DNA from 2 places in the Coprobacillus cateniformis genome. Region 2 is predicted to be linked to the other one. Evidence: riboswitches for the same ligand, from Rfam matches in the RefSeq annotation. Region 2 holds a riboswitch; the other holds the start of a gene.

Region 1 (6,631 bases), 260 kb from region 2:
TCATTGATGGTCCACCAATATCAATATTTTCAATCATATCTTCCATTGGTTTACCAGCTTTTAATGCCTTTTCAAATTCATATAAATTCACACAAACCAAATCAATTGGTTGAATATCATGTTCTTGAACAGTTGCAACATGTTCAGGCAAATCTCTTCTAAATAACAATCCGCCATGAACTTTAGGATGTAAAGTTTTCACACGACCATCTAAGATTTCTGGAAACCCAGTGACATCGTCAATTGCAATCGCTGCAATTCCTGCTTCTTGTAATTTGCTTAATGTTCCTCCTGTTGAAACAATTTCAAATCCTAATTGAACTAAACCTTGGCAAAATTCAACAATTCCATCTTTGTTAGTGACACTGACTAATGCTCTTCTCATAATATTTCCACCCTTTCATTTTCAACTTTCAATTGACCATTACAAAACAATCTGACAGCCTCTGGTAAGATACGATGCTCAATTGTTAAAACCATCTTTTGCATCTCTTCAGGTGATCTCGCTTGTGATACATCCATCGCTTCTTGAAGAATAATTGGTCCTCCATCAACAACTGGAGAGACAAAATGAACAGTTGCTCCAGCAACCTTCACACCACGCTTGAAAGCATGTTCATGGACATGCAAACCATAGAAACCAGGCCCACAAAATGCTGGTATCAATGATGGATGAATATTTATTATTCTATTCTGATAAAGTTCTGTAAGTTCATCACTTAATATCGCAAGATATCCTGCTAAAACAATTAATTCAACGCCTTCTTCTTTCAAGCGTTGTATCAGTAATTGATCATCCTTAATACACTCTGCCTGAATTCCTGCATTTTTAGCTCTTTCTAATCCATATGCTTTTTTTCTATTAGAAACAACCAAAACAATTTCACCATTGATGCTACCACTCTGGGTAGCATCAATAAGTGATTGCAGGTTTGTTCCTCCACCAGAAACAAAGACTGCGATTTTTAGCATAATTTAACTCCTTTTTCGCCTTCTTCAATATGACCAACAACATAACATGTGTCCCCAGCAGCTTCAATTGCAGCCATAGCCTTTTCTTGATCAGCAGGGTCTAAAGCAATAATCATCCCTAATCCCATGTTAAATGTGTTATACATCATATCTTCATTTATATTTCCATTTTTTGCTATTAAATCAAAAATAGCTGGAACTTTATAACTGTCTTTTTTCACAATAGCCTTCACACCATCAGGCAACATTCTAGGAATATTTTCATCAAATCCTCCACCAGTGATATGACTACACCCTTTAATTTTTACACCTGCATTTTTAACATTCTTTAATGCTTTGACATAAATTCTTGTTGGCTCAATTAAAGCTTCACCAAGTGTTTTTCCTAACTCATCATAGTAAGTCTCTAAAGACTCTTTAGTTATATCAAAAACTGAACGTACTAATGAGAATCCATTACTATGAACACCACTAGAAGCAATCCCAACCAAAACATCACCTGGTTTAATATTTTCACCATTAATAATATCTTTTTTATCAACAACACCAACTGCAAATCCAGCAAGATCATAATCATCCTCTGGCATTAATCCAGGATGTTCAGCAGTTTCACCACCAACAAGAGCACATTCAGATTGCTTACATCCCTCAGCAACACCACTGACAATAGTTGCAATTTTTTCTGGATAGTTTTTACCACATGCTATATAGTCAAGGAAAAATAAAGGTTCACCACCAGAACATGCAATATCATTGACACACATAGCCACAGCATCAATTCCAATCGTATCGTGTTTATCCATGACAAATGCAAGTTTGACTTTTGTCCCACATCCATCAGTCCCAGACAATAGCACTGGTTCTTCCATGTTTTTAATTGCACTTAAATCAAATGCCCCAGCAAATCCACCAAGTCCACCTAATACTTCTGGTCTCATTGTTTCTTTCACATGTTTTTTCATCAATTCTACTGATTTATATCCTGCTTCAATATCTACTCCAGCTTTTTTGTAATCCATCGTTTCTCTCCTTTTATTTATTTTGCATACGCGCTAAAACTGCTTTATATGTTTGAATTAAATCCCCAATATCTTGTCTAAATACATCTTTATCATATTTCTGGTTTGTATCAACATCCCATAAACGGCATGAATCAGGTGAAATTTCATCTGCCAATAAGATCTCTCCATTTTCAGTTTTTCCAAACTCAATTTTAAAATCAACCAATTTCAGGTTTAATTTTAAGAAAAACTCTTTTAACAATTCATTAATTTTCAAAGTTGTATCTCGGATATATGCTAATTCTTCACGTGTTGCAAGTTTTAAAGCAATAGCGTGATCACTGTTGATTAATGGATCACCGTAATCATCATTTTTATAACATAACTCAAAGATGGGTTCATCTAAAACAACACCTTCAGGAAATCCTAATCTTTTACAAAAAGATCCTGCTGTCATATTTCTAATAATAACTTCTAATGGAAAGATTTCCACTTTCTTCACTTTGATATCACGGTCATTGATTTTTTCAATCATATGAGTTTTGATTCCAGCTTCCTCTAACATATCAAAAATAATACTTGAGATTGTGTTATTTAAAACACCTTTTCCTTCAAATTGATCATGTTTTACACCATTACCAGCTGTTGCATCATCTTTATAATGGATAATATATTCATCTTCTTTATCTGTCTTATAAACTTGTTTTGCTTTTCCTTCATACAATAATTCTGCCATTTTTTCTTTGCACCTTTTATTTAAATTTTTCTATCATTTGATCATTAGCACGCATTGCTTGTACTTCCATGTCTTTTCTATAAGCCATTAATTTTTCTTTAATACTATCATGTTTAATAGCCATAATTTGTAATGCTAAATAAGCAGCATTCTTGCTTCCATTAATAGCCACTGTTGCAACGGGAATTCCAGAAGGCATTTGAACAATTGATAACAATGCATCCATACCATCTAATGTTGCACCACTAATAGGTACACCAATCACTGGTAATACAGTTTGTGAAGCCACAACACCTGGTAAAGCCGCTGCCATTCCGGCTGCTGTAATGATCACTTCTGTTCCATCAGTTTCTGTTTCTTGAATAAATGTACTTAATCCTAAATGAGCACGATGTGCTGAAAGACATCTCACGTTTACTTCCACACCATAATCCTTTAAAATCTCTACAGCTGGTTCAACTTTTCCTAAATCACTTGTTGAACCCATAATAATTGCAACTTTCATTTTTCTTCTTCCTTTCTTCTTAAACGCCAAAAGAGACAGTTGTCTCTTCTAGAATAAACCTACTATTTTTCCTTCTTCGTCAATATCCATATTGACAGCAGCTGGAACTTTAGGAAGTCCAGGCATACGCATGATATCACCACTAATAGCCACCAAGAAACCTGCTCCAGTATTAGGAATCAAATCACTAATAGTTACTTTAAAACCACTAGGTTTTCCTAATAATGTTGGATCATCAGACAAAGAATATTGTGTTTTCGCAACACAGATTGGCAAATTACCCAATCCTTGTGATTCATATTTCTTCATCTTATTTAAAACTTTCTTAGAGAAAGTGACATCATCTGCACCATATATTTCTTTTGCAATCGTCTTAATTTTATCAGCAATAGGTAAATCAAGACTATAAATCGGAGCAAAATGAGCTTCATCTTTTGCTAAAATATCTAGTAATTTTTCAGCTAACTCAATTCCACCTTCTGCACCCTTTTCCCAAACCTTACTAATTGCTACATCAACACCCTTAGCCTGACAAATTTCATTTAATAACTGTAATTCTGCTTCTGTATCTGTTGGGAAAGCATTAATTGCAACAATGCTTGGTAAATTGTATTTCGCAATATTTTCAATATGCTTTTCAAGATTTTCAATCCCTGCTCTTAAAGCATCTAAATTTTCTTCATTTAAATCTTTTTTAGCAACACCTCCATGCATCTTTAGAGCACGAACTGTTGCAACAATAACAACTGCATCAGGAGAAAGTTCCGCTTGACGACATTTAATATCTAAGAACTTCTCGGCACCTAAATCAGCACCAAAACCTGCTTCTGTAATAGCATAATCGCCTAATTTCATAGCTAACTGTGTCGCCATAACAGAATTACATCCATGAGCAATATTTGCAAAAGGACCGCCATGAACAAAAACAGGTGTATGATCTAATGTTTGAACTAAATTTGGTTTAATCGCATCTTTCAACAATAAAGTCACAGCCCCAGTCGCTTTAATATCATTAACTGTAACAGGTTCACCAGCATGATTATATGCAACAATCATACGTCCTGCACGTGCTTTTAAATCTTCTAATGATGTTGCCAAACATAATATAGCCATAACTTCACTTGCTACACTAATATCAAATCCATCTTCTCTAGGTACACCATTGACCTTTCCGCCAAGTCCAACAACAATATGACGTAAAGCACGATCATTTAAATCAACAACGCGCTTCCAAACAATTTGTCTTGTATCAATATCTAATGGATTCCCCTGTTGAATAGAGTTATCAAGCATAGCTGCAATCAAATTATTAGCAGTTGTAATAGCATGAATATCTCCAGTAAAATGAAGATTAATATCTTCCATTGGAACAACTTGTGCATACCCCCCACCTGCTGCTCCACCCTTAACACCAAAACAAGGCCCTAAACTTGGTTCTCGCATAGCCACAACTGATTTTTTTCCTAGTTTGTTTAAGGCTTGTGACAAGCCAATCATTGTTGTTGTTTTTCCTTCTCCAGCAGGAGTCGGATTAATTGCTGTAACAAGAATCAATTTTCCATCTTCATTGTTTTTGAGTTTTGAAATGGCTTCTAAAGAAATTTTAGCTTTATACTTTCCATAAAGCTCTAAATCATCTTCATCCAACCCTACTTTTTGAGCAATTTCTTTAATTGGTTTCATTTTAGCACTTTGTGCGATTTCTACATCTGTTAACATAATGCCACCCTTTCTTTTTCACTTTTTTATCAAGGACTTCAACACTTCTTTTATACCATAAATCGTGGTTTTTCACCAGTGTAATTGCTATCATTTATAGAAAAACCAAAAAAAGAGCCTACTCGTCCAGACATTTGCCCAGACGGTCGACTCTTTCCTATTATACTCCATGTGGTTCATTCCACTTCCGCCAGTTGTATAACTAAGTGAATAATATCATTTCTTGTATCATATTTCAACCAAATTCCGACATTTTTTCATGAAATTTTAATAGCAATTGAGGAATGATTGAATAGCATCATCAATAACTTCTTTATTCATAGCAGAAGTTGGAACACTATCTCCATTATCCAGCCTTAACTCTCCACTTTTAATCAATTCAATATGCTCCATATTCACAAAATATCGCGGATGCATCTGAAAAAAATGATACTCTACTAACATTTGCTTAGTTCTTTTTAAATCCTCAAAGAACCCTTTGTATCGTCCTTTTGTCGTCACTACCACTGTTTCTCTCATACCTGTTTCAATATATTCAATTTCACTAGGCACTAAATTCAAAACTTCTCCTGTCAATGAGAAAAAATGAATTTGAAAATGAAGCTTTTTATAAACTTCTAAAGCTCTTTGAAACTCACTTGCTAATAATTTTTCTTGTGGTTTCATTAACAATTGAAAACCGTCCGCTCTAAACACCTCATGCATATATTTATAATCATCACATACAAAGAAAAGAATACAATCAGGATTTTTTTCCTTTAACATTTTCCCTAATTCAAATCCATTTCTCCCATTAATAATTCCTCCTAAAAAAGCCATATCATATTCCTCACGTTCTAAACGTTTAGCAACCCCTGGAGTTTGTGTATAACTTTCAAACACCAACTCTTCATCACAAGGAAATGATTTCAATTTTTCGATTAAATGATCTACATAATCTCCATTTTCTTCACATACTAGTATTTTCATAATTTCGCCTCCTATATACATCTTCTATTTTACACTATATTTCAACAAAAAAGATGCCACTTTTACGCCATTTTGTGCACTTTTTAAGCCAAAAGTCCGTTTTCAACATTTTTAGTATAGAGTTTAATTTTGATTTGAGTTATCAATAAAGGAGGAATAATATGAAAAAACTCAAAGCATTATGGTTGCCTTTTTTAACAAAAGAGAAAGCCTTATTTATTCTCTTTATTTTCATTCTTATCAATATATGTATCTATGTTGCTTACAACAGTTCCATCTATTCATATGATGGTTATATTGAAACATATTCACAAGCTGGTTTAGAATTCTTTTATTATTTGCATTGCATAGGTATAAATCCCTTTTTGTTTATGGTTATGATGCTTTTGATACCAAATATAATGTCATATGATTTCTTAAATATTCATCAAAATCATACTTCATATTTCATAGAAACCCGACTTCATAAAAGTCAATATTATAAACATATTTTCATAAGAAATATCTGTTTATCCTTCTTCATAACATTTATTATTGAAATTTTTATTCTTTTAATAATTCATATTTTCTATGCACCTATTCAATTTAATACGATGAATTATCCAGAACTATACTATCGAAAAACTCAAATTCTTTCAAGCAATGAATATCTGAGTTTATTTGCATTTATTAACCTAACAGCAATAGGATATGCTTTAGTATCAAGTTTAGTGTTTTCACTACAAGTCA
Region 2 (6,631 bases):
GCTAAAATCGATTCATGTTGTACAACAACATTATGACCAGTTTTTAGACTCCCAGCAGTTATGTCAAAACCAGATAATTTTTTTTCAGTACCATCATATGTGACTGTCATACTCTTTGCAGTCACAACAATTGGGATTTTCCTAAACAAACTAATTGTAAAAAGATTTTCAGGTGCCAAAGCATTACTTGAATTATAATCAAAATAGAGATCATCATAAATTAGATTTGCACGTAATGGATTATCAGGATGTATTTTCACTTCTGTTTATCTGCCATTTACTTCAACATAATTTAGAATAATTGTTTGTTTTTTACCTAAGTCAAAACGTGTAGGATCATCCTTTTGACCACCATATAAATACGAATTTACACTTTCACTAAAAGTATAACTTCTTTCAAACATAGCATTTTTTTCAACAACTTTACCTTTCGCATTATAGATTGTTCCATACATCTTTATATGATAAGTTACAGGTTCAATCTGATAAGCCTTTATATCAGTAAACTCTCCTAAAATAATTATTCCTATGAATAGGAATGTAAATACTTTCTTGATAACTTTCATTAATGTTCATCTCCCTACTCTATTTCCATTATATGGAGAAACAGTCACATGAAAGTCACAATTTGAAATTCATTGTAAAAAAAAGATGAGCATTAAAATAACTCATCTAAAACTTATCTAAAATTTTAAGAATTTTCTAACTGAAACAAAACTTCCAATTAAACCAACACCACTTCCAAGAGCAACTAATAAACCTGAACATTGCCAAATAAATGGGAAAGGTTCACGCAAAGCTAACATTGAAGGTAACAATCCAACAGCTCCATTATAAACCATTGTATATCCAAAATACATAACCAGAACTGGAATAATTGATCCTAAAATTCCAATAAAGATTCCTTCTAACATGTATGGTAAACGAATATACCAGTTACTTGCTCCTACCATACGCATAATACTAATTTCAGTTTGTCGAGATGTAATTGTAATTTTGATTGTATTTGCAATCATAAAGAGAGCTATAACAGTTAATCCAACAACAAAGATTGCCCCACCATTTCTAACAGCTTCTAAACTATTAACTAATGATGATGTTGATTCACCACCAGAGTTAACTTCATTGACATTATTAAGAGTTCTGATTTGATCAGCTACAGTATCAATTTGTTTAGCATCTGTGACTTCAACAACATAGGCCGCCCCTAATGGATTATTTTTACGATATGTTTCAAACAACTCTTTTCCATTATCGTTTTGTTGTTCCATCATTTTATTTAATTCATTATCTTTAGATGAGAATGTTACTTTCTTAACACCTGCAATTTTTTCAATTGCTGGTTGTATTTTTTTAGCATCTTCATCTTTTAATTCACGATCAATTTTCACATATACTGTAAGGCTTTCTTCAATACTTAATGTCATATCTTGAATATTAATTGCAATAATACCAATAACTGCAATCAAGACCAAAGTAATTGTTACAGCAAAAACAGAAGATACAGACATGACACCATTACGCCAAATATTTTGAAATGCTGTTTTACAATGTTTGGGGAAGTTTTTTACACAACTAATGAATTCCATTTGCATAACCTCCTGTACTTGTATCTGTCTTAATACATCCATCTTCAATTAAGATTGTTCTCTTTTTATATTTTTGAACAATTTCTTTATCATGTGTAACAACTAAAATTGTCGTATGATTGACTTCATTGATTCGTTCTAATAATTCAATGATTTCAATAGATGTATCTGGATCTAAGTTACCAGTTGGTTCATCAGCGATTAAAACTTTTGGATTATTAACAATTGCTCTTGCAATCGCTACACGCTGCTGCTGACCACCTGATAATTCATGAGGAAAAGCATTAGCTTTATCTTCTAGTCCAACAAGTTCTAATGTTCTTCTCACCTTTTTTCTAATTTCCACTCTAGGAGTATCTGTAACTTCTAATGTAAAGGCAATGTTTTCAAAAACTGTTTTCTTAGGCAGAAGTCTAAAGTTTTGAAATACAATTCCAATATTTCTTCTGAAATAAGGAACCTTGCGATTTTTAATTTTAGAGACATCTTCTCCTGCGACAATAACTTTACCAGATGAAGCTTTTTCCTCTCTATATAATAACTTAATAAAAGTAGATTTTCCTGCACCAGTAGGTCCAATGACATAAACAAATTCTCCTGGACCAATATTAACATTCATATTGTTGACAGCTCTTACGCCGGTTTTATAAACTTTTGTAACATTTTCGAGTTTTATCATCTTATCACGCTCCTTTTAACATTATAACACATATTTTGTCTAAAAAAATGGAAATTAAAGGTTTTTTCATGTGATTTGTTTTTTGAGTTCTCTCCTACTATGAAAGCTAAAGAAAAGATAACATATAACTGTTATCCTCTTTATATAATTAATGATGAAATAAACGTAAATGTGTAAATGCCATAACAATATTATACTTATCACAAGTTGCAATGACATGGTCGTCTCTGATACTACCACCAGCTTGAGCAACATATGTGACCCCACTCTTATGAGCACGTTCAATATTGTCTCCAAATGGGAAAAATGCATCTGATCCAAGTGCAACATCTTTTAAGGTTGCTAACCATATTTTCTTTTCTTCCTTTGTCAATGGTTCAGGCTGACAGGTAAAGAATTCTTGCCAAATTCCATCTGCCAATACATCTTCATAATCATCTGAAATATAGACATTGATGGTGTTGTCACGATCCGCTCTACGAATTTTCTCTTGAAATGGCAGACTTAAAACCTTTTTATGTTGGCGCAAATACCAATTGTCTGCCTTATTACCTGCTAATCTTGTACAATGAATACGTGATTGCTGTCCTGCTCCAATCCCAATAGCTTGTCCATCTTTGACATAACATACTGAATTCGATTGAGTATATTTTAATGTAATCATAGAAATCAGTAAGTCACGTATAGCACCTTGAGATAATTCCTTGTTTTGAGTCGGTCTATCATTAAATAAATCTTCAGTTATTTGAACATGATTTCTTCCTTGTTCAAATGTGATGCCATATACATCTTTTGTTTCAATATCTGCTGGGATATAATCAGTATCTATTTGGATAACCAGATAATTTCCCTTTTTCTTTTTACTCAAGATAGCTAATGCTTCAGGTGTATATGAAGGTGCAATAACCCCGTCACTCACTTCTCTAGAAAGATATCTAGCACATGACTCATCGCATTCATCACTTAATGCTGCAAAATCACCATAACTAGACATACGATCACTTCCTCGAGCTCGTACATATGCTGTGGCAATTGGCGACAAATCCAATCCATCAGTAAAATAAATTTGTTTTAATGTTTCATCTAATGGAACATACACAGCAGCTCCTGCTGGTGAAACATGTTTAAAGCTTGCAGCACTTGGCAACCCAGTTGCTTCTTTTAACTCTTTAACCAATTGCCAACTATTAAAAGCATCTAGTAAATTGATATATCCTGCTTTTCCATTTAACACTTGAATAGGTAATTCACCATTTTTGTTATAAATCTTTGCTGGTTTTTGATTGGGATTACATCCATACTTTAATTCTAATTCTCTCATTTTATTTTCCTCCTGAACATATGAAATTGAAAAGAGCCACACCTCTGGACTCTTTGCCCAGACGGTCGGCTCTTCGCATTATATTTCCTGTGGTCAATTCCACTTCCGTCAGTCATATAACTACTTAAAGACTACCACCTTTTACTTTTAAAATCAATAAAATTTGAAGCAATAATATAATTGGTATCCCAACAACAAAATACCATTGTCTTGTTTTATGATGACATATATACATACCTATCCATGTCCCAAGACTTCCCCCAATGATACTTAAGAGAAAAAATGATTTCTCTGGAACTCGCCATGCGTGTTTCCTTGCTTTATATTTATCCAGTTTCATCATCAAGAAAGCAAGAATATTAATCATAATCAAATATATCATCATGAATTTCATAACTTCAACTCCAAATTAGTGTTTTATGCTTTTTATTTTACAATATCACAAATCAACTCACAACAATAATATTTATATTATATGTTATTGATATTTGTTTTAGAACATATTTTTCTGTATAATAATAGATAGAGGTGATTAGCGATGAGAAAATGTCCAAGATGTCATAAAGAAATGACTGAAGAGTGTTATTTAAAGGATTCTGCACAACCTATTAGTGACTATGTTGTTGTTCAAAAAAATGAAGATCTAAAAAAGATAGAATATCCTTTAAAAGTATCACTCTGTAAGACATGCGGCTATGTAGAAATGTATGTGGATTTAGATAAAGGGTAGAAGACTACTCTTTTTCATTTATTTTACGATTTTATTAACACCAATAGAAAAAATAATGTTATAATGCTTTAGCAAAGGATGTGATATATATGTGTGGAATCGTTGGATTTGCACCTGTGAAGGAAAACGGAGCAGAAATTTTAAAACAAATGATGGATCGTATTGCACATAGAGGACCTGATGGCGAAGGTCAATTTGTTGATGAATATGTTGCTTTAGGTCATCGTCGTTTATCTATTATTGATTTAGCTGGTGGAACACAACCTATGGCGACTGAACATTTGGTAGTCGTTTTTAATGGGGAAATATATAATTATTTAGAACTAAAAAAAGAACTAGAAAATAAAGGGCATCACTTTAAAACAAATAGTGATACTGAGGTTCTTTTACATGGTTATGAAGAATATCATTATGAAATTGTTAATCATTTAAGAGGAATGTTCTCTTTTGCTTTATATGATACAACAACTCATGAATTATTTTGTGCAAGAGATCATTTTGGTATTAAACCTTTTTATTATTATTTTGATCAAGAACATTTTCTTTTTGCCAGTGAAATCAAGGGATTCTTAGATCATCCTGATTTTAAAAAAGAATTAAATAGAGATGTTTTAGATATTTATCTAAAGATGAACTTTGTGGCTGGTGAACAAACATTCTTTAAGAATGTGAAACAATTATTGCCAGGTCATTACTTAGTTTATAAAGATAAACAAGTTGAAATAAAGCGTTATTATTCTATACAATTCAAAGATCAATATAAGAGTGATCAAGAAATGATTCAGGCAATTGATCAGATTATGAAAGATTCAGTAAAACATCATTTAATTGCTGATGTTGAAGTAGGATCATTTCTTAGTAGTGGAATAGATTCATCATATCTTGTTTCATTAGCAAGACCTCAACATACATACACAGTTGGATATAATGATGAAAGATATAACGAGATTAGTTATGCTCAAGATCTAGCACAACAATTAGGTATTGAAAATAAAAGCAAAATTATTAATAAAGAAGAATATTTAAATATTTTACCTAAGATGATGTATCATCTGGATGAACCAACTGCTGATCCAGCTGCTGTTGCGCTTTATTTTGTAAGTGAACTTGCGAGCCAGGATGTTAAGGTTGTCTTATCAGGAGAAGGTGCAGATGAATTCTTTGGTGGATATAATACATATCGTGGTGATATTGATAGTGGTATTTATGGAAAGATTCCATTCTTTATTAGACATTTCATTTCACGTATTTGTAAACATTTGCCAACAATCAAAGGTGTCCCTTTCTTAATCAGAAATGGTGAACGTATTGAAGATTATTATGTTGGTGTCAACCCTGTTTTTTCTGAGCAGGATTGCAAACACTTATTAAGAGATACTTCTCATCTACATACTCATGATGATATTGTTGCTCCTTTATTCAAGAACTTAGGAAAAGCAACCAATATTCAAAAGAGACAAAATGTTGATTTGCAAACATGGTTTATTAAAGATATCTTACAAAAAGGTGATAAAATGACAATGGCTCATTCCATTGAAAGTCGTGTTCCTTTTACAGATAAAGAAGTCTTTCATGTTGCAAGTCAATTAAAAGATAATCAGAAGGTTACAAAGGAAAATACAAAAGTCTTATTAAGACAAGCTGCTAAAAAAGTTATTCCTAATGAAGCATATAAGAAAAAGAAACTTGGTTTCCCAGTTCCTTTAAGAGAATGGATGAGAGAAGAAGATCTTTATCAAAAAGTTTTTAATGGTTTACAAACACCAATTATTAAAGAACTTTTTGATGATCAAAAACTGATTTCTATGTTAGAAGATCACAAAAATCAAAAACATGATTATTATAAGAAGATTTGGACTGTTTATTGTTTCTCATTATGGCACCAAGTTTTCTTCTCAGAAGAATATGAAAACCAAGCTTAGGCTTGGTTTTTATTATTGAAATGTCACAACATTTAAAGATCTTGGTTTTATAAGAAAATGATAATGTCCATAACTGACTTCTTCACCATCAACATTACAGTTATATGAACATATAACATTAGCATTCTTAACACGAAAATAATGAACATCTTTACGACCAGCTAATTTACGTCTCACTAACCTTTCAACCATATATGGAATTTTCCATTTAGGAACCTTATCCACAACACAAATATCCATATATCCATCTTGAATATCAGCGTGAGGTATAATTTGAAACCCACCACCATAATACTGTGCATTATTAACTGTGCAAAGAATCATTTCTCCTTGATAAATCAAATGATTATCACTAAATATAGTCACAGAATGATTGCCATATTTTAATGT

The links. A riboswitch is a leader RNA that binds a small molecule or an ion and turns the genes downstream of it on or off. The one in region 2 is predicted to bind ZMP and ZTP.
Region 1: linked by a shared signal. The riboswitch ahead of GQF29_RS04015 (formate--tetrahydrofolate ligase) and the one ahead of GQF29_RS05465 (phosphoribosylaminoimidazolecarboxamide formyltransferase) in region 2 are both predicted to bind ZMP and ZTP.

Annotation. Positions count from the first base shown of each region.
Region 1 is NZ_WSNW01000001.1:797,729-804,359, forward strand. Features, by position in the region: gene purH (bifunctional phosphoribosylaminoimidazolecarboxamide formyltransferase/IMP cyclohydrolase) at 1-385, opposite strand, end outside; gene purN (phosphoribosylglycinamide formyltransferase) at 382-972, opposite strand; gene purM (phosphoribosylformylglycinamidine cyclo-ligase) at 966-1,991, opposite strand; gene purC (phosphoribosylaminoimidazolesuccinocarboxamide synthase) at 2,005-2,709, opposite strand; gene purE (5-(carboxyamino)imidazole ribonucleotide mutase) at 2,726-3,214, opposite strand; gene GQF29_RS04015 (formate--tetrahydrofolate ligase) at 3,263-4,933, opposite strand; ZMP/ZTP riboswitch at 5,063-5,141, opposite strand; gene GQF29_RS04020 (LytR/AlgR family response regulator transcription factor) at 5,201-5,902, opposite strand; gene GQF29_RS04025 (hypothetical protein) at 6,064-6,631, shown strand, end outside.
Region 2 is NZ_WSNW01000001.1:1,059,154-1,065,784, forward strand. Features, by position in the region: gene GQF29_RS05445 (FILTED domain-containing surface protein) at 1-260, opposite strand, end outside; gene GQF29_RS05450 (hypothetical protein) at 267-566, opposite strand; gene ftsX (permease-like cell division protein FtsX) at 684-1,589, opposite strand; gene ftsE (cell division ATP-binding protein FtsE) at 1,576-2,268, opposite strand; gene GQF29_RS05465 (phosphoribosylaminoimidazolecarboxamide formyltransferase) at 2,417-3,589, opposite strand; ZMP/ZTP riboswitch at 3,638-3,715, opposite strand; gene GQF29_RS05470 (DUF1294 domain-containing protein) at 3,714-3,983, opposite strand; gene GQF29_RS05475 (hypothetical protein) at 4,128-4,319, shown strand; gene asnB (asparagine synthase (glutamine-hydrolyzing)) at 4,409-6,241, shown strand; gene GQF29_RS05485 (diacylglycerol/lipid kinase family protein) at 6,254-6,631, opposite strand, start outside.